Undibacterium sp. KW1: one gene and its partner. The main gene of each other region encodes a partner of the protein of the gene in region 2 in a complex. Links are inferred from orthologs where the notes say so. Each region holds a gene or a part of one and is shown on either strand. Other genes may lie near its edges. The genes, in order: UNDKW_RS07045 and yajC.

The links.
Region 1: the proteins of yajC (region 2) and UNDKW_RS07045 are in contact, whole or in part, in a crystal structure (PDB 2RDD), measured with the Escherichia coli proteins. The link is inferred for Undibacterium sp. KW1 from one-to-one orthologs.

The regions. Positions count from the first base shown.
Region 1 is NZ_AP018439.1:1,598,651-1,610,983, reverse strand. The notes cover bases 4,800-8,549. They hold UNDKW_RS07045 (efflux RND transporter permease subunit), read right to left. Parts: upstream 8,156-8,549; coding sequence 5,000-8,155; downstream 4,800-4,999. Other genes in these bases: UNDKW_RS07040 (efflux RND transporter periplasmic adaptor subunit), read right to left, coding at 8,230-8,549; UNDKW_RS07050 (efflux transporter outer membrane subunit), read right to left, coding at 4,800-4,997. In the rest of the region: nirK (copper-containing nitrite reductase), read left to right, coding at 1-1,125; UNDKW_RS07065 (formylglycine-generating enzyme family protein), read left to right, coding at 1,191-2,003; UNDKW_RS07060 (SCO family protein), read left to right, coding at 2,000-2,650; UNDKW_RS07055 (hypothetical protein), read right to left, coding at 2,756-3,340; more of UNDKW_RS07050, read right to left, coding at 3,555-4,799; more of UNDKW_RS07040, read right to left, coding at 8,550-9,555; UNDKW_RS07035 (TetR family transcriptional regulator), read left to right, coding at 10,229-10,912; UNDKW_RS07030 (trimeric intracellular cation channel family protein), read right to left, coding at 10,934-11,563; UNDKW_RS07025 (type B 50S ribosomal protein L31), read left to right, coding at 12,270-12,333.
Region 2 is NZ_AP018439.1:1,029,657-1,041,140, reverse strand. The notes cover bases 1-2,901. They hold yajC (preprotein translocase subunit YajC), read right to left. Parts: upstream 1,664-2,901; coding sequence 1,337-1,663; downstream 1-1,336. Other genes in these bases: UNDKW_RS04690 (YdgA family protein), read right to left, coding at 1,939-2,901; secD (protein translocase subunit SecD), read right to left, coding at 1-1,257. Outside these bases: more of UNDKW_RS04690, read right to left, coding at 2,902-3,414; UNDKW_RS04685 (FAD-dependent oxidoreductase), read right to left, coding at 3,625-5,148; tRNA guanosine(34) transglycosylase Tgt, read right to left, coding at 5,285-6,418; tRNA preQ1(34) S-adenosylmethionine ribosyltransferase-isomerase QueA, read right to left, coding at 6,411-7,460; ATP-dependent DNA helicase RecG, read left to right, coding at 7,655-9,811; UNDKW_RS04665 (GNAT family N-acetyltransferase), read left to right, coding at 9,818-10,312. UniProt on the Escherichia coli protein: The SecYEG-SecDF-YajC-YidC holo-translocon (HTL) protein secretase/insertase is a supercomplex required for protein secretion, insertion of proteins into membranes, and assembly of membrane protein complexes.

The DNA of each region.
Region 1 (12,333 bases), 560 kb from region 2 along the record:
CACAATATTGACTTGCATGGCGTAACTGGCCCTGGCGGTGGCGCATCTTCCAGCTTCACTGCACCTGGCCATGAATCACAATTCACCTTCAAGGCACTCAATGAAGGTATCTATGTCTATCACTGCGCGACTGCGCCTGTGGGCATGCATGTTGCCAACGGCATGTATGGCCTGATCCTGGTTGAACCACCACAAGGCCTGCCACCCGTAGATCGTGAATACTATGTCATGCAAGGTGATTTCTACACCACCGGCAAATACCGTGAAAAAGGTTACCAGCCTTTCGACATGGAAAAAGCCATCGATGAAAAACCAACCTATGTCCTGTTCAACGGCGCCGAAGGTGCCCTGACGGGTGACAAAGCCCTGACTGCCAAAACAGATGAGAAAATTCGCCTGTTCGTCGGTAACGGCGGCCCCAACCTGGTATCCAGCTTCCACGTAATTGGAGCCATCTTTGATAAGGTACGTTTTGAAGGTGGCAGCAATTTCCAGAAAAATGTACAAACTACGCTCATCCCGGCTGGCGGTGCAGCAGTGGTTGAATACGAGACCAAGGTGCCTGGCAGCTATGTACTGGTCGATCACTCAATTTTCCGCGCATTCAATAAAGGTGCACTGGCCATCATGAAAGTCGATGGCGCAGAGAAGAAGGATATCTACTCAGGCAAAGAACTCGATTCAGTTTATCTGGGTGACCGTGCACAAGCGAATCTGTCTGCGGTCAGCACAGCAGCCAAGGCAGCAGAGAGTGGCACACTGACAGTGCAGGACCAGGTTAATGCAGGCGGACAATTGTTTGCGGGCACCTGCTCAGTCTGCCATCAGGCAAATGGCGCGGGCTTGCCCGGCGTATTCCCGCCATTGGCACAGTCTGACTACCTCAATACTGACCCACAAAGATCAATAGGCGTACTGCTGCGTGGTTTAAGTGGCAAAGTCAGTGTCAATGGCAAAGATTTTGATTCCGTCATGCCTGCCATGAACCAGTTGAATGATGACGAAGTCGCCAATATCCTGACTTATGTCCTGAATAGCTGGGGCAACAAGGGCGGACGCATACTGACCAGTGAAGTCAAGGCCGAGCGTGCCAGGGCTGTGCCTGCCAAAGCAGCGGCACATTGAAACTCATCAACTGAACGATCCATCGGTCAATAGATCAATAAATAGATCAATAAATAGATCAATATATGGCGAACTGTAACAGGCGTGGCAGCAAATCAAAGTTAGGGCAGGCTTTGCTGGGGACGGTCTTCTTGCTGGCTCCTGCGATTATCTGTGCCGCTGAATATGTTGCCATTCCTGGCAAGCAGTTCGCCAGTGTATTGTCTGGGCCCAATGTAAAGGACATGGCCAGGGTCCCATCCTTTGCCATGCGCACCAGCCCGGTAACAACGGGGGAATACCAGCAATTCCTGCACATCCATCCTGAATGGCAGCGGGATCAGATCGCCTCTATCTTTGCAGATGCCAGCTATTTGCATGCGTGGGCATCGGCAAGTGATGTGGGGAATGAAAAGAAATTGACGCAGGCAATTACCAGCGTCAGCTGGCATGCAGCCCAGGCTTACTGTGAATCGGAAGACGCGCGCCTGCCCAGCTGGTATGAATGGGAGCTCGTGGCAGCGGCAGATGAGCAACATGCCGATGCCCGCAGTGACCCGGCCTGGCGTGCGCGCATACTCTCATGGTATTCAGAATCACCAGCCCAGTCGTCAACCAACATGAGCCATGCGCCAAATTATTATGGTGTCCGGGATATGCATGGCCTGATATGGGAATGGGTCAGTGACTTTAATGCCCTGCTGATCAGCGCTGACAGCCGTACCCAGGGTGATCCGGACAAACTGAAATTCTGCGGTGCCGGTGCCATAAGCCTGCAAAACAAGGAAAACTACGCGATCCTGATGCGGGTAGCCCTGCTGTCATCGCTGACCGGTGCAAGCACGACCGACAATCTGGGTTTCCGCTGTGCGCGCGACCTCAAGGAAGAAAAAAAATGACATCAGCTTTGAACACATGGAAGGCCATTGCGGCCTCTTTTCTACTGCTTGCACTGCATGCACATGCAGGTAGCAGCGAAGCAGTAGCAACAACAAAAGTACAGCCCAAAATACAGTCAATACCAGGTGACTCTGTTTACCGTTTACCGATCAGCCTGGAAAATCAGCAAGCCCAAAACTTCAAACTGGCAGACCAGGCCGGCAATATCGTGATTACCAGCATGTTCTACAACTCATGTGAATATGTTTGCCCCATGCTGATAGACACCATACGCATGCTGGAAAAAAAGCTGGATGAAAAAGAGAAATCTCATTTATCCGTCCTGCTGGTGACCCTCGATCCGGCCAGGGACAAGGTCGCCACTTTGCAATCCATCGCCAAAGCCAGGGAACTGGATACGCAGCACTGGGTGCTTGCACGCACCAGTGAAAAATCCGTGAGACAACTGGCTGCGGTATTAAATATTCAATACCGGCAAATGGACAGCGGTGAATTCAACCATACCAGCGCTCTGATTTTGCTGGATAAAAATGGCCGCATACTCGCCCGTAGCGGCACCTTGGGGTCAGTTGATGATGAATTCTTGCAGAAGATAAAACTCGCACTCAAAGGCCTGGATGCTGGCACTGCCGCTGCGGCGCCTTAAATTAATCAGATTGAGCTGATACAAATCAGCAATTGAGATCAAGGAAAAAAGCCGGGCCACTAACAGGAGTCAGGAGCCCGGCTTTTGCATTAACAAGCGCGCAGATCAGCCACGAACCTGATCATCCGTTTTTTCCTTGTGGATTTTTTTCGATTGATGGTTTTCAGCATGCTGTATGTTGCGCTGTTCAGCCGCGCCGACATGACCATTTTTTGCAGCAAGGGCTTCTTTGTGATCGACTCTTGCCTGACCTTTCTCCAGCTTTGCCACTTCATGATTGGTCAGTTCGCCAGACTTGATGCCATTTTCAACCCGTTGTTGCTGGTTCACATTTCTTTGCACATCAGCCTGCATGCGTTTGCTGGATACTGATTTGGGGTTGCCAACCTGGGCATCATGCTTCTCCACATAAATATCGGCGCTGGCCTTGTCCTGCATTCTGGCCAGCTTGTTTTTTTCCTGCTGGTTCAGTTTGCCATCTTTCAATGCCTTATGCTCTTCACGTGCGACAGCCGCTTCCTCACGCTCCAGTTTGCCAGCTTCCTTGGTCGTCAACTGCCCGGTTTTCAAGCCTTCTTCTATACGTGCTTGCTGGTTCACATTGCGCTGTACATCGCCGCTGACGCTTTGTGCGAATACAGAACCTGTCAGCAAACCAGCCAATAACAAGGGGATAAATTTTGTTTTCATGATGCAATCCTTATCTGGGGTTATAAGTTACTTGTGCTAGTCACATGCCTATAACGACTCATCAGAAAGTGCCGATGACAGCCAAGCTGTAAGTGAGAGTAACAAGCGTAAGTAGCAAAATGTAACGCCTTGAAGAATCGCAAACCCAAAAAGAAACGGGCCAGTTTTGAGACTGGCCCGCTGCTTTACTTTTTTTACTTTATTACATTATCACTTACTTGCTGGCCAAAACCTCAGGCTTGCTCCAGCCTCCGCCCACCGCCTTGTAGATACTGACCACGGCAGACAATTGCGCACGCTTGCTGTCGATCAGGCTGGACTGTGCCTGGTACAGGTCGCGTTGTGCGTTCAAGACTTCCAGATAGCTGCTATAGCCATTCTTGTAGCGCAAATCCGCCAGGCGCAATGAATCTTTCAATGCGACCACCCTGCGCTCGGAAGCCAGGTTGACCTGCTCATTAGCCGCCGTATTATTCAGCGCATCATGCACATCACGGAAAGCGCCCTGCACTGCCTGCACATATTGAGCCAGGGCCTGGTTCTTGCGGGCTTCCGCGCCTTGTACTACCGCACCAATTGCACCGGCACGGAAGATAGGTTGCGCCAGACTGCTACCCAGACTCCATAACAGCGATGCCGGATTGATCAAGTCCTGGAATATCCTGGATTCATAACCAGCAGTCGTCGTCAATTTAACACTAGGGAAATATTGTGACTTGGCCTGACCGATATCTGCATTGGCAGCGACCAGCGCCTGCTCTGCCGACAGGATATCCGGACGGCGGTTCAGCAAATCAGATGGCAAGTCTGCAGGCATCGTCAATTGCTGATGCAGGCTGTCTATTTCATTACCACGTGCAATCACAGGCTGCGCAATCGCACTGGCAGAACGGCCCAGCAAAACAGCCAGTGTCGATTCTATGTTTGACAAGGCTTGCTTGGCTTGAGCATAACTGATGTCCGATGCGGCTGCTTCAGATTCAGCTACATGCAAATCAAGTTCGCTGGTTGCACCTGCCTTGAAACGGCGCTGTTGCAAACGCAGGTTTTCCTGGCGAGTCTTCAAGGTCGAATCAGCCAGGGCCAGTTGTGCATCGGCTGCGCGCAGGCTGAAATAAGTCTGCGCCACATTCGCATACAGGCTGCTTTGCACCAGGCCACGATTGGCTTCCTGCGCCAGCAAACGCGCACGGGCTGCCTCATCGGCACGCGCCAGCTTGCCCCAGAAATCGACTTCATACGAAGCTGTCAGGCTCAGTTGAAAGTCTTTGCTGTACGGGCTGGCACCGGCACCCAGCTTACCGGCATTTTCACTCGTGCGGGTACGGGTTGCGCCGAGGTTAGCATCCACACTGGGATAGCGGTTCGAATTGGCACCGACAGCAACTGCACGTGCTTCTTCTATACGCGCTGCGGCCAGCAGCAAGTCCTGGTTATTTTTGGCCGCTTCATCGAGCAGACCGTCAAGTACTGGGTCCTGGAAGCTTTTCCACCAGGCTGCATAATCAACTGCTGCCAGTTTATTTTGCGTGACCACCACACCGGGGCTGGCCGGAGTTTCCAGCGCCGGGCGCTGGTAGTCAGGCCCTACCGAGGCACAGCCTGCCAGCATCATGCTGGCAACCAGTGTCGTTAATATGAATTTTGTTCCAGACATTATTATTCCTTCACATCTGCTTGAGGCGCATTGTGCAAAATATGGACAGGGTGCTCAAAATCCTGCTCAGTGGTTTTCAAGCGTCTGTCATTGATCAGCTTGAAGAACAAAGGCACGAAGAAGATCGCCAGGAAAGTCGCTGCCAACATACCGCCCAATACACCAGTACCCAGGGATTGACGCGCAGCAGCACCAGCGCCGTGCGAGAAAGCCAGTGGTACCACACCCAAAATAAACGCCAGCGAAGTCATCAGAATAGGACGGAAGCGCAAGCGTGCCGCTTCCAGCGCCGCAGCCACCGGTGCATATCCCTCATGCACTTTCATGACCGCGAATTCCACAATCAGAATCGCATTTTTCGCCGACAGCCCCAACAGCGTCACCAGACCAATCTGGAAGTACACGTCATTATTAAAGTGACGCAGATACACCGCCAGCAAGGCACCGAAGATACCGAAAGGCATGGCCAGCAAGACCGAGAATGGCAGAGACCATTTCTCATACTGTGCAGCCAGGATCAGGAAAATCATCAGCACGCCAGCGCCCAATGCCAGACCAGCCGCATTGCTGCTGCGTTTTTCCTGGAAGGAAGCACCACCCCAGTCATAGACTACGTCAGCTGGCAAGACATTCTTCGCTGCTCTTTCCATCGCTGCAATTGCCTGGCCGGAGCTGTAGCCTGGTTTGGCATCACCCAGCAATTTAATCGCAGGCAGGGCATTGAAGCGCTGTACAGAATCAGGACCGGTGATGAACTTGATGGTCGTGAAAGCGCGCACAGGTATCATCTGACCAGTGGCAGAACGCACATACATGCTGCCTATGTCATCTGGCTTGGCGCGGTACTGGCCTTCGGCCTGTAACTGTACGGTGTAGATACGGCCATTCTTGTTGAAGTCATTGACGTAGTAACTACCCATGGTTGCGGCCAGGGTGTTATACACATCAGACAAGGCCACACCCATGGAGCGTGCTTTTTCATTATCCACGTCGACATACAACTGTGGTGAATTGGCTTGCCACAAAGTTTTAACGCCAGCCAGTTCTGGCTGTTTGTTGGCTTCGGCAATCAGCAATGGCAACAGTTGTGCCAGGCGTTTGACACCGCCTTCACCGGCATTTTGCAGATAGAACTCAAAACCACCGGTCTGACCCAGACCTTGAATCGCAGGCGGGGCAAAGAACAAAGGCAAACCTTCCTTGATACGGCCAGTTTTCATATAGCTTTCACCCACCATCTGCTGTGCAGACTGGTTACGTTCTTCCCAAGGCTTCAACGGGAAGAACATGGTTGCAGCAGAAGATTTCAAGCCGCCACCGCCCAGGAAATCCAGACCAACCAGCGCAAAGGTAGTATCGATGTTCTTGTTGGTTTTCATGATAGATTCAACCTGACGCACCATCGCATCAGTACGATCCAGCGAAGCACCGTCCGGCATGATCGCCGCACCAATGAAATAACCCTGATCTTCATCCGGCACCAAACCACCAGGTACGTTTTTCCACAACAAACCAGTCAATGCCACCATACCCAGCACCAGTGCGATACCCAGAACAGCACGCTTCATGAAGAAGGTCACGCCATTGGTGTAACGCTTGGTCAAACGCAGAAAGGCAGCATTAAACCAGGTGAAGAAACGGTTATGATTTTCTGAACCTGGCTTGAGCAGGATCGCGCACAAAGCTGGTGTCAATGTCAAGGCAACGATACCGGACAAGACCACAGCGATAGAAATCGTGACCGAGAACTGACGATACAATTCACCCGCCAGACCACCGAGGAAGGCGATAGGGCCGAAAGCCGCTACCAGCACCAGCACAATCGCGATAACCGGGCCAGTCACTTCATGCATGGCCTCAATCGCTGCATCTTTTGGTGTCATGCCTTCTTCATTGATCAGACGCTCAACGTTTTCCAGCACCACGATCGCATCATCGACCACAATACCAATCGCCAGCACCATACCGAACAAGGTCAGCGTATTGATGCTGTAACCCAGCAAATGCAGACCAGCCATGGTACCAATCAGCGATACCGGCACAGCCAATGTAGGGATGATGGTTGCGCGCCAGCTTTGCAGGAACAGATACACCACGATGAACACCAGCACCATGGCTTCTGCCAGGGTTTTCAACACTTCAGCGATGGATTCCGTCACGAAAGGTGTGGTGTCATACGGCGTGGCATATTCCATGCCTTCAGGGAACTTGGCTTTCAGGTCTTTCATGGTTTGTTCTACTGCTTTGCGCGTTTCCAGCGCATTCGCGCCGGTCTGCAAGAACACACCGATATTCGCAGATGGGTGACCATTGACGCGACCATACAGGTTGTAATCCTTGGAACCCAGCTCGACACGTGCGACATCACTGATACGGATGGCAGAACCACCCTTGGCCGACTTGACGATGATATTGGCAAACTCAGACGGTTCCAGCAAGCGGCCTTTGGCCGTCACTGTCATCGTCAGTTCTTCGGTATTGTTTGGTGGGGCACCTACTTTACCTGCTGCATACTGGGCATTTTGCTCAGTAATCGCGTTCGATATATCGGCAACCGTCACACCCAGTTGTGCCATGCGGTCAGGACGCATCCAGATACGCATCGCATAATCCTTGGCACCGAAAATCTGGATATTGGTGGTACCAGGCACACGCTTCAATGCATCCAGCACATTTTGCGTTGCATAGTTGGACAGATACAGCGCATCGTAACGGTTATCAGGTGAGAACAAGGCAGCTACGACCAGAAAGTTGGACGAACTCTTGGACACTGTCACACCCTGGCGGCGTACTTCTTGCGGCAGCTTGGCATCAGCCTGACGCACGCGGTTGTTGACGTTAACTGCAGCGATATCCAGATCGGTACCGACTTCAAATGTGACGTTGATCGACACACGACCGTCAGCAGAAGATACAGAATCCATATACAGCATGTGTTCCACGCCGTTGATCTGCTCTTCGATAGGGCCAGCGACGGTACGTTCAACCACCTCGGCAGACGCGCCTGGATAGACCGCAGTCACATTCACTACCGGCGGAGAAATCTCCGGGTAGCGCGAAATCGGCAGGACGCGCAAGGCGGCCAGACCGGCCAGCACGATGATCAGCGATAAAACTGTCGCGAAGATCGGCCGGTTAATGAAAAATTTTGAGAACATGAATTATTCCTTGTAGCCTTAGCTTTGTTATGCAGCGGATTTTCAGCTTGATACTTTGGCTTGAAGATACGGGCTTAGTGTTTTTCCCCTGCGCTGGCAGCCGGTGTTGCAGATGCGGCAGATGCTGCAGGTGCTGAAGCGGATGCACTGGCGGCAGGTGGTTTGCCACCTGCAGCAGGAGCACCTGGTGGTGCACCCGCTGGTGCAGCCTGGGCTGCAGCATTGGCTGTAATCGCGATTGGCGTTACCGTCATGCCAGGATCATGCGCCTTGATGAAACCATCCACCAATACGCGGTCACCACCTTGCAAACCCTTGGTCACTATCCATTCACCATGGGACCAGCCATCCAGCTCAACCGGCTTTGGCACCAGCTTGTTATCTGGCGACACCGTAAATACGATCTTGCCCATAGGGCTGTCAATCACAGCACGCTGAGGTATCGCAATGGCAGCACTACGGGTAGCACCGCTGAGTATCACGCGTACAAACTGGCCAGGGCGCAATGTGCCATCAGGATTAGGCACCTGGGCACGGGCATCAAAACCGCCGGTAGCCGGGTTTACTTTTTCGCTGACAAAGTTCATCTTGCCGGTGACCGGGGCTGTACTGCCATCCGCCAGTTTCAGTTGCACATCGAACGCCAGACTACCGTTATTGGTTTTCTTGCCAGGCAACGCGATCTTGCCTGCGCCTACGTCCTTGCTCAGTTTCAGGTAATCGGCTTCCGGTACGCTGAAGTTGACATACACAGGATCAGTTTGCACGATGGTGGTCAGCAAACTATCTGCTGCTGTCACCAGGCTACCGTTTGATTTGGCAGCAACGCCAGTCACACCATCAATCGGTGCTACAACACGGGTATAACCCAGGTTGAGTTTGGCTTCATTCACCTGAGCCTGCACTTGCTTGTAGCTGGCTTCTGCTGTTTCCAGCGCAGACTTGGCGTCATCAAATTCTTTCTGGCTGATGGCTTTTTCTGCTGCCAGTGGTGTCAGACGGGCAAATTCGCGTTTGGCCTGGTTCAGTTTGGCTTCTGCCACCCCAGCGGACGCTTCAGCAGAGGCCAGTTGCGTGCGGTAAGCACCCTGGTCGATCTGGAACAGGACTGTGCCGGCTTTAACACGGGAACCTTCTTCATACAGGCGGTTTTCCAAAATACCGGCAACACGGGCCCGCACTTCAGTTTCGCGTGAACCTGCGGTTTGCGCCGCATATTCAAAGTCCATACCCAGGTTACGTGGCTGTACGGTAACGACATTCACTTCTGGTGGAGGCATCTTGCCTGGGCCCGCAGCATTGGCAGCCCCTTTATCGCCACAGGCAGCCAGCACCAGTAAAGGCAGGCTGATAGCAGCAATACGCAAAGCAGGCAAAGCCTGCGTCATATGACTAGTCACTGAAGTTAGCTTAAATACATTTATTATTGGTTTTGCAGGGGAGCGCATAGGAGATTCTTTCTTCTAAAAGGAAAGGCGGTGTGCTATTATATACATTCACGAATGTTTGTAAATAAAGTTTTTAAACAGCCCTACGGTAAAACAGGGATTTGGGTGAGATCTGAATTGATGCTTACCTATGAAAAACCAGCGCCTAAGGGTGCAGTTTCTCTTGGGCTATATTTATATGGCTCTTCGTGAGCCATGGTCAAATTAACAAGAATTGTTTGCGGTCATTAGCAGCATGAATGACAAGCGCGGTATTTAAATGCTTTATAAAGCAGCCTGATGAAAGCCTCATGACATCCCGATCCCGAGGGCTGATAGAGGCTAGCAAGACAGGCAAGTAAACAAGTATAAAGCAGACAATAAATTTCTGCTGCGAGGCAACAAATTTGATCTGTGACAGGTCGTTTTTTTAAATGTAGAGCAGTATCAATGCGTAACAATGCAGGTTTTAAAAACATAAAAACGGTATAACCGGAATACATGTCTTAATCACGCAGTGTGATTAGTAGCGAGCCTCAGGCTTTCAGCGCTTTTCACCCTGCAGTGATCACATACAATAACGAAGAGACAGCAAAAAAATTTGTACGTCGCGATAAAAATTTGCCGCGTACACAAAGGAAACAAAATGGTCAGGAAGACGAAAGAAGAAGCACAGGAAACTTATAATACTCTGCTAGACGCGGCAGAAAAAGTGTTCGCCGAAAAAGGTGTCACCAGTACCACACTCAATGATGTTGCCAGCGCAGCAGGCATGACGCGCGGCGCCATCTACTGGCACTTCAAGGACAAGAACGCCCTGTTCCAGGCCATGTGTGACCGCGCCTTCCTGCCCATGGAAGCTTTGCTCAACGAGATTGTTTCCACACCACAAAAAGACCCGCTTGCCGGTATCAGGCAACTCAACGTTCACTTCCTCAATCTGGTGACTGGCAACCCTCGCCAGCAAAATGTGTTTGACATCATTTTTCATCGCTGTGAAAAGAACAGCGATCTGATCTTCTTCAGCGTCGAAAGTGAAAAACGGGTTGAATGCCTGTCCAAAGTGCAGGCCATGGTCCAGCAGGCGGTTAATCAGGGGCAACTGCATCCTGACACCGACACCTGGATCGCCATGCAGGCCATCCACGCCTATGTCATAGGCATAGTCCATGAATGGCTGGAAGACTCATCCGCCTATTGCCTGATGCTGCACGCAGAAGACATGATAGACATGTTCCTGGCAGGCCTGGTCGCCCGCCCGCCCCTGAAAAAAGCCAGACCAGCAGAAAAAGAATGCGGCCTGCAACTGGTCGTCAATAACCAGGACTAGGCAAGGCCAGGAAAAACCTGGCTAGACCGGCAATTTCCAGTCAAACCGTACTGCCATCATGCGCAGTACGAAACAGATGCCCACACCAAACCCCAGGGCTACACCTTCATTGAGCTCCAGCCAGTTCAGTATCAGGTAGGTCCAGCAACCGGCAAACGCACAGGTCGCATATAAGTGGCTGCGGCGGAACACCAGCGGTATTTCATTACAGATAATATCGCGCAAAACTCCACCAAAAATCCCGGTAATAACCCCCATCATCACGCAGACAAACATGGGCATCTGCGCTTCTTGCGCCAGGGATGCACCGGTTACACTGAACAGACCCAGTCCTAAGGCATCGGCCAGGACAATGGCGTTTTCAGTCACGGCATTACGTAAATGCCGCAAAAACGGGATGGCGATAATCGACATGACAAAGATCAGGATAGGGTATTCCTGATTCTCCACCCAGAACAAGGGCCGCCTGTCCAATAGCAGATCACGCAGGGTGCCGCCACCAAAGGCCGTGATGAAGGCCACAGTGAACACCCCCACCACATCCATACGCTTGCGCCGCGCCTCAATAAATCCCGAACTGGCAAAAGCCAGTATCCCGGCGACTTCAATGGTATGCAACATCGAACTCATACCCAGATAGCTCGTCGTCATGTTTCTCCTTCAGGATTTGGTGCAAAAATGGGGATTTTATCAAGTTAGGGGTGACTATGGGTCTGATAGTCTATGGTTCCTTAAATTCAAGACCTCTCAACACAGAGACACAGAGACACAGAGACACAGAGCTATCACAGAGAAAGACTGAGAAAAATCGAAGATATCCGGAAGCTCATGCAAAGAAACCACCCTCAAATTCGTCGCTCCTGCACAGGCAGAAACCTACCGGGCTGGCGCACCATTGGCGTTCGTAACAAACTAGTGGACTGTAACAGTGAAATCGAGAGTGAAGGACATGTGCCCGACGCATCAGGGCAAGACGCAAAACGCAGCGATAGCGGGGCTATCGCGAGTATTTGCAACGCAGCCATGATCGTCGCGCACGTGGCAGGCACTCCGATTTTCACTGTTACAGTTCACTAGAATAAGTCGTGGCAAAAAGGATAGAAACATATTAAATAAATAACGCAATCTCACTCAAGCCAACCTTATCCACCTCAAATTTCTCTACAATAAGCCCCCGACTCCGACAACATCCCATCGCAAAACTCCCAATTTTCATTGTATAATCATCGGCTTGGCATTTTGGGCGTCCAAAATCCAGACAATTATTTAACCTTTGGCAAGTGATAATGCAATCGGGTCAAGAAGCAGGGCGACCGACGAAGTGCTTATTGGCTACCTACACTATCTTGAGGCAAGCATGAAAGACGGCATCCACCCAAATTATCGCGAAGTTCTGTTCCACGACGTATCTTGCGATTTCA
Region 2 (11,484 bases):
AGCCAGGTCACCAGCAGCGGACGATGTGCCCATGCCTGTGATGATGAAGCGATTGCGCAATTCATCATTGATGGTTGGTGCAATCAACACTTCGCCCTTGCCCTTTTCAAACAGGACGATCGCCATGCGCTTGCCTATGCGTGAGCTGGTCGCATTGCCCATGCGTTTGCCGCCGTCACCATTCAAATCAACGCTGACAGCAGGCTGCTGGTGCTGGTCAAAAGTGGAGGTGGCATTGGTAATGTCGTCACCAGTAATGACAGGGTCTTTGGTGAGTATCAGGTACTCGCCACGGTTGGAGATGAATTTTTCTGAGCCATAAGGAACGGCGGTATTGGCATCAACTGAGCCGATGACACTTTCATCCAGCAAACGGACTTCCAATGTTGCGAGGCGGTTGATAATATCCTTGGCGCGCGCGACGTCCTGTACGCCCGGTAATTGGACAACAATACGGTCAGCCCCCTGTTGCTGAATGATAGGTTCAGCAACACCGAGTTCATTGACGCGCTTGGACAAGGCGGTAATATTTTGTTTGATACCTTCCGAGACTACATCTTTCAGTGCTTTGGGTTTCAAACTTACCTGCAAGCCAAAGTCGGCGCCATCACTACCGGCGGTGTCGAGCAAATCGACATCTGTCATCTGCGACAGCAAGACATTCTTGGCCTTGGTACGTTCTTCTGCATCACGGAACTTGACCTTAATCAGGTCACCTTCACGGTTCAAGCCCGCATGGCGCACTTCTTTTTCACGCAAATTGCTACGCACGCTGGAGACCAGGCTTTGCATGCGCTTGTTCATGACAGCCTTGGTATCGACCTGCATGAGGAAATGCACGCCGCCACGCAAATCCAGGCCCAGGAACATAGGCAGTGCATGCAGATTTTGCAACCACTTTGGCGTATTCGCCAAAAGGTTGAAGGCCAGCGTATAAGTAGGATCAGCGGGATCAGCGTTCAGGGCTTTTTCGAGAGCTGCCTTGGCCTTGAACTGAGTATCCGTATCTTCAAAACGGGCGCGGACTGTGCCTTGCACACCGTTATATTCATAGGAGATATCCTTGCTTTTCAGGCCAGCCTGTTCCAGCGCTTTTTCTACACGGCCAGCCATGTCAGATTCGACTTTGACGGTGGCTTTACCGCTACTGACTTGCACTGCAGGTGATTCGCCAAAGAAATTTGGCGCAGTATACAAAGCACCAAACAGCAAGGCGATCAGAATCAGTATGTACTTCCAGAGTGGATAGCGATTCATAATGGGGAAAATAATTGGAAGCTAAAAAAGCACAACGCAGCCCAGTTTATTTTTGGACTGCGTTGCCGTGTTTTGCTGATTAAATCGCTTTAATCGTGCCCTTGGGCAGCATCATGGTGATGGACATCTTTTGTACGACCACTTCTGTACCGTTGGCGATTTCTATGGTCACATAGGCATCACTGACCTTGACTACTTTACCCAGGATACCGCCTGCTGTGACCACTTCATCATTCTTTGCCAGGGCATCCATCATTGCCCTTTGCTCTTTCTGACGCTTCATCTGAGGGCGTATCATCAGGAAATACATTACTGCTACCATCAGGAGCAAAGGCCACATAGTCAGCAGATTGCTCTGGAGATCGCCGCCAGCGGCTGCTTGTGCGTAAGCATTGGAAATAAACACGTTCAGACTCCTGTCATTTTAATAATGAAATTCTAATTTCCTGGCTAAAACCCGGATATAAATTGCCGCAATTATTGCTCAATTCCTGGTATATAGCACCAAATGCCTATTTTTCAATCGGCAAAGCGGCGTATTTTAGCATCGCCCATGCGAAATGCTGGAAATTGTCGGGATATCTGTAAAGAAAGCCGCGCAAAAAAAGGCAGGCAATCATCGGGGCACCCGCATGATTGCCTGCATAGACCGAATAAATGCAAATTTTACAACAGCAATACTTATTGCTTGCTAAATGGTTTGCCGTTGATGGTCAAAGCGCCCTGCTTCCATTCGATTTTGGAACTCAGCAGTTTGCCGCTGCGGGTGATAAAACCCTGGCCCTCGAAAGCCTGTATTTGTTGGGCCATGGCAGCCTGGGCAGCTTTTTGGGCTTCCGGATCTTTTTGGCTCGCCCCGCCAAGTTTGGCGACCAGCGCTTCTGTCAAAGTCACATCCAGGTTGCTTTGCAATTTTGGCAGCAGCAACATAGGGTTGGCTGTATCTGCCGCTGTTGCACCTGCAAGCTTGGCAGAACCTGCGAGTTTTGCCTCGCCATCGACCGTCATGACACTCAGGCGCTCCAGCACCAGCTCTGGTTCTTTTTGCAAAACAATAGCCGCAACTTCATCCCACACGGCTGTCAGGGCAGCTCTTTTGTCAGGATCACCAGGCGCGCTCATCACATCGGTATAGGCAACAGAAATTTTTGCCAGGGATGGGCCATGAATGCGCTTTACACCATAGTCGTAATGGAAATCAGTAAACTCTTGATTATCAAAGCTGAGTTTGGCAACGCCTATCCTGGCGACAAAGTCCATGAGCTCATCTTTCATATTGGCTTCAGTGCCGAGCTTGAACTGATCCAGAGTAAAACTTTTCTTGGCTTCGACTTTATCGGTATAGCTGATATTGGCAACAGTGGTTTCAGTCTTGCCCAAATAAAGTCGGGTACCTGGATAAGCCTGCGTTACTTCACCTTTGAGGCTGACCGCTCCCAGTTTGAATGACTGACCTTCCAGCCCATCGACGGTCAAACCAGGGGCACTCATGACGACATTAAATGCCTTGTAATCTTTTTCAAAGCCAACTTCCAGACTTAAGCCCTGCCAGTTGACTTTTTCCTTGTCTTTTTCCATGACGGTATTGAATGCCGGGCTGGAAATACTGACACGGCCACTGCCACCATAATTGAGGCGGGAAGTGATCTCAAGTGCGTTGGCAGTACCAAACAGCTTGGCAAGCTGCGCCTTGCTTTCTGCATCCAGCACCAGTTCTGTCTTGATCAGGGCCGCACCATAACCACGGAATGCAGGCAGCGGGCCATGCTGGATGTGGTTAATGAAATGTATCTGCAGCGGTTTCGACGCCTTCTCTGCCACAGCAGGTTCTGCTGCAGGGCTAGCTGCCGTTGCAGGATTATCGGTAGCTGGCTGCTCAGCAGCATTTGTGTCAGCACCGGTGTCAGCACCCGGCATGGGAAAATCCGGTTTTTTCATGCCGGGGAAAGTCAGCTCCAGCGTCGTATCCTGGGTAGAAGAAAAGATACCGCGCTGATAATCTTGCTTGATGACTTTGACATAGGGAGAAGATTTAGCCTGATTCTGGCTGGATTCTGTCAGCTTGGCTTCTACACTTTTTCCGGTGTACCAGGCGGCAGCAGGATATGCCACTGCCAGAACCGCGACTACTGCAATCAGTTTCGTACTTTTACTCACAAACTTCCTCCGTGTGAATTACTTGCTTGCCAGATGGCCAGGATCAATATGATCTGCGCAAAGTGTAACAAGCTTCCCCTGGATTGTCATTCTTGCATTTGACTTCAATACTTTGGTATGTAGCAATATTTCTCTCATTTAAAATGCATGATAAAAAGAAAAAAGGCAGCAAACTTGCGCTTGCTGCCTTGCCTGCTGGTTTTTTCTGCGTTAGTTGGAACGTATAGTCGCCAAAGCCAGTTCCGAGGTATTCAAAGCTCCCTCAACAAAGCCCTGGTAATCGGAATATGCCTCGCCAACGATGTGGATATTCTTGGCACCGCTGCCAAAGTCAAAGGCCTTGAACACGTCCATGACTTTCCAGGAACGCACACCCGGTTGCCAGCCATGATTGGCCGCGCCATAGGGAGCCCTGGCCCAGTCGCGTATGCCATAGGTGACAATGGAATTCTTGATGAAGTCGCGGGTATCTTCCAGCGATTTTTCTTCAAACATGTGCTGGGCCTGGTCAGTCAGTTTCAGGCCTGAGCGCTTGATATCGACGAGGCGTTTCACATCACGCGCGACGAACAGGGAAAAGGCATCAACGATCTTGACGTTCTGGTCTATCTCGGCGCGGTCATGTTTGTCGGTTTCCATGACATAGTGTTTCCAGAATTCTGTCGATGGGCGGTCCATGTACAGCAAAACCATGCCATGACCATCCTTGTCCTGGCCTTGCGGGCGGCGGAAATAATGGATTTCACGGGTAGGCAGACAACTCGCGTATTGTTGCGGGCGCTGTGAATAATCCCACCAGGGTGAATCTGTCACGAAGAACAATTTCAGCATGGGGAAGCCATTCACCGCATCAAGCTGTGAAGAGACGTGTTCAGGCAGGCAGGACGCCAGTTTCACCAGCGGCATTCTTGGCAAGGCCAGGATCAGCCTGTCGGTCTGCAACTGTATATTGCCGTTCTTGGTATGTACATCGAGCTCCAGCCGGGGCTGGCCCATGGCGATTTGCTTGAAACTGGTGAGCATATGACCACCGGCCAGAGTGACATTGCTAAGGCCGCGTAATTTGGCCATCAGGCTCTCTGTCAGTTTTGCCGTGCCGCCATCAACGCTGGCCAGTTGCTGGCCCACGGTTTTCAGGGCGCGCAGCCACCAGATGATCCACTCTATCGCGTTCAGGTTTTCCGGGATCATGTGATAGAAGGTGCCAGTATCACGCAGCTTGGTCAGCGCCAGGTGGCTGAGCGCACCTTCGGCAGACATGGCGTTCCAGAAGCCCATGCTCCACAGCGGCTGGCCATTGAGTTGCGCATGTTTGCGCATGCGCTGGTAGTCAGCCTCAGTCTGGGCATCTATCCAGGCCTGGTCTTCTGGGTCTTGCCCCATGACCAGCATGATGCCACGCTTCAATAGTTGCAGGGAATTGAGCCCCATTTCTTCTGCGGGCAAATCATAGGTGGGGGCATTGACCTCTTCACCTTCTGGGCCACTGAACTCGGTCAGTTTGACACCCAGGTCACGGCACAATTTATCGAAGCGCGGCTGCAGGGTGGGCTCGAAACGCATAGGGCCCCATTCAGCGATGAAGCCATCGAGATCTTCAGTCTCTATGCGGCCACCCCAGCGGTCAGATGAGGCTTCCAGCACCACGACTTTTTGCCCGGACAAGGCCAGACGCCAGGCGCAATACAGACCAGAAATGCCGCCGCCGGCAATAATGACGGGATGATAATTCATATCAGACCTCTAGTATTCATTTGTCCACTCGGACGAGAGCGTCATTTTGCCTGCAAGCGGCCTGAATATAATTCGTATTACTGATCAGTCCGTCATTATTTACCGTATTAAATAAGACAATCAATAAGACACTACGTCAAACGCCGCGCGCGCGATCTGCATGGAACTGCTGGACAAACTCAGGGAAGCGTTCATCGTCGAGCGCCTTGCGAATGTTTTTCATCAAATCCAGGTAGTAATGCAGATTATGGATAGTGTTCAAACGTGCACCCAGGATTTCACCGGTACGGTGCAAATGATGCAGGTAAGCGCGTGAGAAATTCTTGCAGGCATAGCATTCGCAAGTTGCATCCAGCGGTTCTTTGTCTTCCTTGTAACGCGCATTCTTGATCTTGATATCGCCAAAGCGGGTGAAGATCCAGCCGTTGCGCGCATTGCGGGTGGGCATGACACAGTCAAACATGTCTATGCCATTGGCAACCCCGGCTACCAGATCCTCAGGTGTACCGACGCCCATGAGGTAATGCGGTTTGTTTTCTGGTAACTTGGGACCAACGTGCGCCAGTACGCGCATCATGTCTTCCTTGGGCTCACCCACAGACAAGCCACCGATGGCGATACCGTGGAAATTCAGTTCATTCAAGCCAGCCAGGGATTCATCGCGCAGGTGTTCAAACATGCCGCCCTGGACGATGCCGAACAAGGCATTCGGGTTTTCGCCCTGGTTGAATTCATCGATAGAACGCTTGGCCCAGCGCAAAGACATGCGCATGGATTTACCTGCTTCCTCAGTCGTCGCTGGCCTACCATCGATTTCGTATGGTGTGCATTCATCGAACTGCATGACGATATCAGAGTTCAACGAACGCTGGATTTGCATGGAAATTTCTGGAGACAAAAACAGGCGCTCACCACTGATAGGAGAAGAAAATTTGACCCCCTCTTCGGTGATCTTGCGCATCGCACCCAGCGAAAATACCTGGAAACCGCCTGAGTCAGTCAGGATAGGTTTATCCCAGCCCATGAAACCATGCAGGCCACCAAATTTGTTCAGTACTTCAGTGCCCGGGCGCAGCCACAGGTGAAAGGTGTTGCCAAGGATGATGTGCGCATCGATCTCTTTCAGCTCCAGCGGCGACATCGCCTTGACCGAGCCATAAGTACCCACCGGCATGAAGATAGGCGTTTCGATTTCACCATGGTTGACTTTGACACGGCCACGACGCGCGGCAGTAGTTTTATCTTTTTTAATCAGTGTAAATTCAAGCATGGTCTTCCCCGGAGGAATTGGTCAGCAGCATGGCATCGCCATAGCTGAAAAAACGATATTGTTGAGCGATAGCGTGAGCATAGGCAGCGCGGACGCGATCATAACCGGCAAATGCCGATACCAGCATCATCAAAGTGGATTTTGGTAAGTGGAAATTGGTGATAAGCCTGTCCACGGTTTTGAATACATAACCTGGCGTGATGAACAGGCGGGTATCATCGCTGCCTGCCTGCAAGGCACCAGTTTGTGAAGCAGACTCGAGTGCGCGCATACTGGTGGTACCGACAGCCACCACTTTGCCGCCTGCGGCTTTGGTGGCCTGCACAACTGCCACGGTTTCATCCGGCACGGTATACCATTCGCTGTGCATCTGGTGATCTGCCAGATTCTCGGTACGCACGGGCTGGAAAGTGCCTGCGCCCACATGCAGGGTTACATAGGCGAGTTTGATGCCCTTGTCCTGGCAACGCTGCAACAGCGCCTCGTCAAAATGCAGACCAGCCGTTGGAGCAGCTACCGCACCCGGCACGCGGTTATACACGGTCTGGTAACGCTGCTCGTCAAAGTCATCAGCATCATGTTCTATATACGGCGGCAAGGGCAGGCGACCGAATGTTTCCAGCAGCGTGAAGATATCTGACGGGAAATACAGGGTGAAAAACTCACCGACGCGCTCACCGACGACGACATCAAAACTGTCTGCCAGGCGGATTTTGCTACCTGGCAGTGGCGACTTGGAAGCACGCATCTGTGCCAGCACACTGCGCTCCTTGTCATTATTCGACAGTACGCGCTCTACCAGCATCTGTATCTTGCCGCCGCTCTCCTTGACACCAAAGAAACGGGCTTTCAAGACACGAGTATCATTAAACACCAGCAAATCACCGGCATTGAGCTGGTTGATGATGTCAGCAAAATGCCTGTCAACCAGGCTATCGCCATCTACATGCAAGAGACGTGAAGCGGTACGATCAGGCAAAGGTGTTTGCGCGATCAGGGCTTCAGGCAGTTCAAAATCAAAATCACTTAGGGAGTAAGGCATGCAAAAAATCTACAAAAATCAGGGGTAAAACAGGAAAAACAGACATAAAGCTACTTTACACTGTATAAAATACCAGTAGAATGCACACTATCGTAGCAAACCCGGGTAAGATCACAGGCAAACAGCCTGCAACCAGGGTTTTGTGAATTTCCTGAAAAAGTAAGCTGACAGCAAAACCCACCATTTTACACCTCATGGCCGCTGAAGACCAAAGTGCTAGCGTAGAGTTAAAGAATACACAAGCTGATGCAGCCATGGCTGGCGGCCATGCACAGCCGGAGTCCGGCACCAATAAGCCTGTCAAGAAAGCCAAAAGTCCGGCCAATACCGCTGCCAAGGCAAGTGAAAAACTTGCCAAACTGGGCTTGCGCAAGGACATGGATTTTGTCTTGCACCTGCCCATGCGCTATGAAGATGAAACTGAAATCGTCAGCATGCGCGATGCCTCTTTCCGTGGTGGCAGCAGCGTACAGGTCGAGGGCGTGGTCACAGAATGCGATATCCAGTATCGCCCGCGCCGCCAGCTGGTCGTGACTATTGCTGACGATAGTGGCCAGGTCGTACTGCGCTTCCTGAATTTTTATGGCAGCCAGACCAAGCAGATGGCGGTAGGTGTGCGGGTACGGGCGCGTGGTGAATTACGCCACGGCTTCTTTGGCGCAGAGATGGTGCATCCCCACTACAAGATCGTCAATGAAGGCGCACCGTTGCCGACTGCATTGACACCTGTTTATCCATCTGGCGAGGGCGTGCCACAAGCTTTATTGCGCAAGGCAATTGCCAATGCCATGACACGCGTCAACTGGCGCGACACCCTGTCGCCTGCACGCTTGGCCGCCCTGCATTTGCAGGATTTTGAAAGCAGCATACGCACCCTGCACAATCCACCGCCAGATGTCGATCAGCATAGCCTTATCGAGCGCGAACACCCGGCATGGGAACGCATGAAATTCGATGAACTGCTGGCCCAGCAATTATCACTAAAGCGTGCGCAAATCACCCGTCGCAGCAAAGGCGCAAATGCCCTGCCACTGGTCGGTGAACTCAGCAATGCCTTTTTGCTTAACCTGCCATTCTCACTGACCAAGGCTCAGGAGAAAGTGCTGGCAGAGATACGCGATGACTTGCGTGAAGCCTTCCCCATGCAACGCCTGTTGCAGGGCGACGTAGGCAGCGGTAAAACCATCGTTGCGGCACTGGCAGCAGCGCAAGCCATAGACAATGGTTTTCAGGCAGCGCTGATGGCGCCGACAGAAATTCTGGCCGAACAGCACTTCAGGAAAATCGCCGCCTGGCTGGAACCGCTGGGTGTAAAAACAGCCTGGCTGACCGGCAGCCTGAAGAAAAAAGAAAAAGACGCGGCAAATGCATTGATCACTTCTGGCGAAGCACAACTGGTGATAGGCACCCACGCTCTGATACAAGACAGCGTGCAATTCAAGAAGTTGGGCTTGGTCATCGTTGATGAACAACACCGCTTTGGCGTCAGCCAGCGCCTGAACCTGGCCAACAAGACCGAGGCGGGTAAGGTGCCACATCAACTGATGATGTCGGCCACGCCTATCCCGCGCACACTGGCGATGACGTATTACGCTGATCTGGAAGTGTCGGTCATTGATGAACTGCCACCAGGCCGCACACCTATCGTCACCCGTGTTATCGACCAGAACCGCCGTGATGAAGTCATTGCCCGCGTGCAGGCTGCAGGGCAGGAAGGCAAACAAGTTTATTGGGTATGCCCACTGATAGAAGAATCAGAAACCCTGCAACTGCAAACAGCAACTGACACGCACACCATGCTTGCTGAAGCCTTGCCGGGATTGAAAGTAGGTCTGGTACATGGCCGCCTGAAACCGGCAGAAAAACAGGCCACCATGGAGGCCTTCATCCGCAATGACAGTCAGGTATTGGTGGCTACCACCGTGATTGAAGTTGGCGTTGATGTGCCGAATGCCAGCCTGATGGTGATAGAACATGCCGAGCGTTTTGGCCTGTCGCAATTACATCAGTTACGTGGCCGTGTAGGCCGTGGTGCGGCGGCCAGTGTTTGTCTGCTACTTTACCAGGGCCCGCTGGGTGGCACAGCCAAGCAAAGGCTGGCCACCATGCGCGAAAGTAATGATGGCTTTGAAATTGCGCGCAAGGACCTGGAATTGCGCGGCCCCGGTGAATTCCTCGGTGCACGCCAATCCGGTGAAGCCATGTTACGCTTTGCCAACCTCGAAACCGATCAATGGCTGGTCGATAAGGCACGCAATCTGGCCGATGAATTATTAAAAAATGACCCTGTCACCGTTGCCGCTCATCTGGAGCGCTGGCTTGGATATAAAGAAGAATTTTTACGAGTATAAAAACCTATGCTGAATATCGTTAATGTTGATGTCAATAATCCACAGCATGCCAAAGACCTGGTCAGCATGCTTAATATGTATGCGCTTGATCCCATGGGTGGTGGCGAATCGCTGTCTGATTATGCACAAGCCAATCTCATTAGCGAACTCAAGAAACGCAATACCGTGCGCGCCATACTCGCTTATGTGAATGAGCAGGTTGCCGGTTTTGCGATTTGCATAGAAGGCTTCTCCACCTTTGCCTGCAAGTCTTTATTGAACATCCACGACTTTGCCGTGCACCCTGATTTTCGCGGCCAGGGCATAGGCAATCAAATGATGCAGCACCTGACTGCATTGTCCGAACAACTGGGTTATTGCAAGATGACGCTGGAAGTATTGGAGGGCAATACTCGTGCACAGAATCTGTATCGCGCAGAAGGCTTTGCGCCGTATGAGCTGAACCCGGAATTTGGTGGCGCGATCATCATGCAAAAGAAAATCGGCGCAAAGGCTGTTTAGTCGCCAGCGTCTAAAAAACTGAGCTGCCTGCCGCTACATCTCCAAAAAAATAGCATACACTCGGCATCTCAGGGCTGAGTCTGCCCACGACTTCAAATTACAACAGGAGAAAAAATGACAATAGACTTCAAAGGCCGTGTTGCCATCGTGACCGGTGCAGGTGGTGGTTTGGGGCGTGAACATGCGCTGGCGCTGGCTTCGCGAGGTGCCAAAGTGGTCGTGAACGATCTGGGTGGTGCGCGTGATGGTTCCGGCGGTTCATCTGCCGCAGCACTTGCCGTGGTCGAAGAAATCCGTGCGGCTGGTGGCGAGGCGATAGCCAATGGCGCATCGGTCACCGATTTTGAAGCGGTACAAGCCATGGTGGCAGAGACCATGGCGCAATGGGGGCGGATTGATATCCTGGTCAATAACGCCGGTATCTTGCGCGACAAGAGCTTTGCCAAGATGGATATCGCCGACTTTAAACTGGTGCTGGATGTGCATCTGATGGGTGCGGTGCATTGCTGCAAGGCAGTCTGGGCCATCATGACAGAACAAAAATATGGCCGCATCGTGATGACGACTTCTTCGTCCGGCCTGTATGGCAATTTTGGCCAATCCAACTATGGTGCTGCCAAGCTGGCCCTGGTCGGGCTGATGCAGACGCTGGCATTGGAAGGGGCCAAGTATGATATCCGCGTGAATAGCCTGGCACCGACGGCGGCAACCCGCATGACTGAAAGCCTGTTCCCGGCAGAGTTCCTGGCGGCGTTGCAACCATCAGATGTGGTACCTGCGATGCTGGTGCTGGCGTCTGAGCAAGCCCCTCCCGCGCCATCCTGTGCGCAGGCGCAGGCAGTTTTGAAGCCGCGAATATCACGCTGACCCAGGGTGTCTGGGTGGGTCGTGGGGATGATGCACCTGAGCAACTGGCTGCGCGTCTGGCGGAAGTGCGCCAGCGTGATGGAGAGGCTGTGCCAGAAAGCGGTGCGGCACAAGGTCACCTGGAGCTAACCAAGGCCATGAGCCAGTCTAAAGGCTGAGCTGAATACAGAGAAGCATCTGCAGATTTAAAAGGGAGTGGCACATCTAGCCACTCCCCGCACTCCCCGGTCGCTTAGCACAAGCGAAGCTGGACATACTGCGCCAGATCAAGCGTTTTGAAAATAGCAAGTATCACATCCACAATT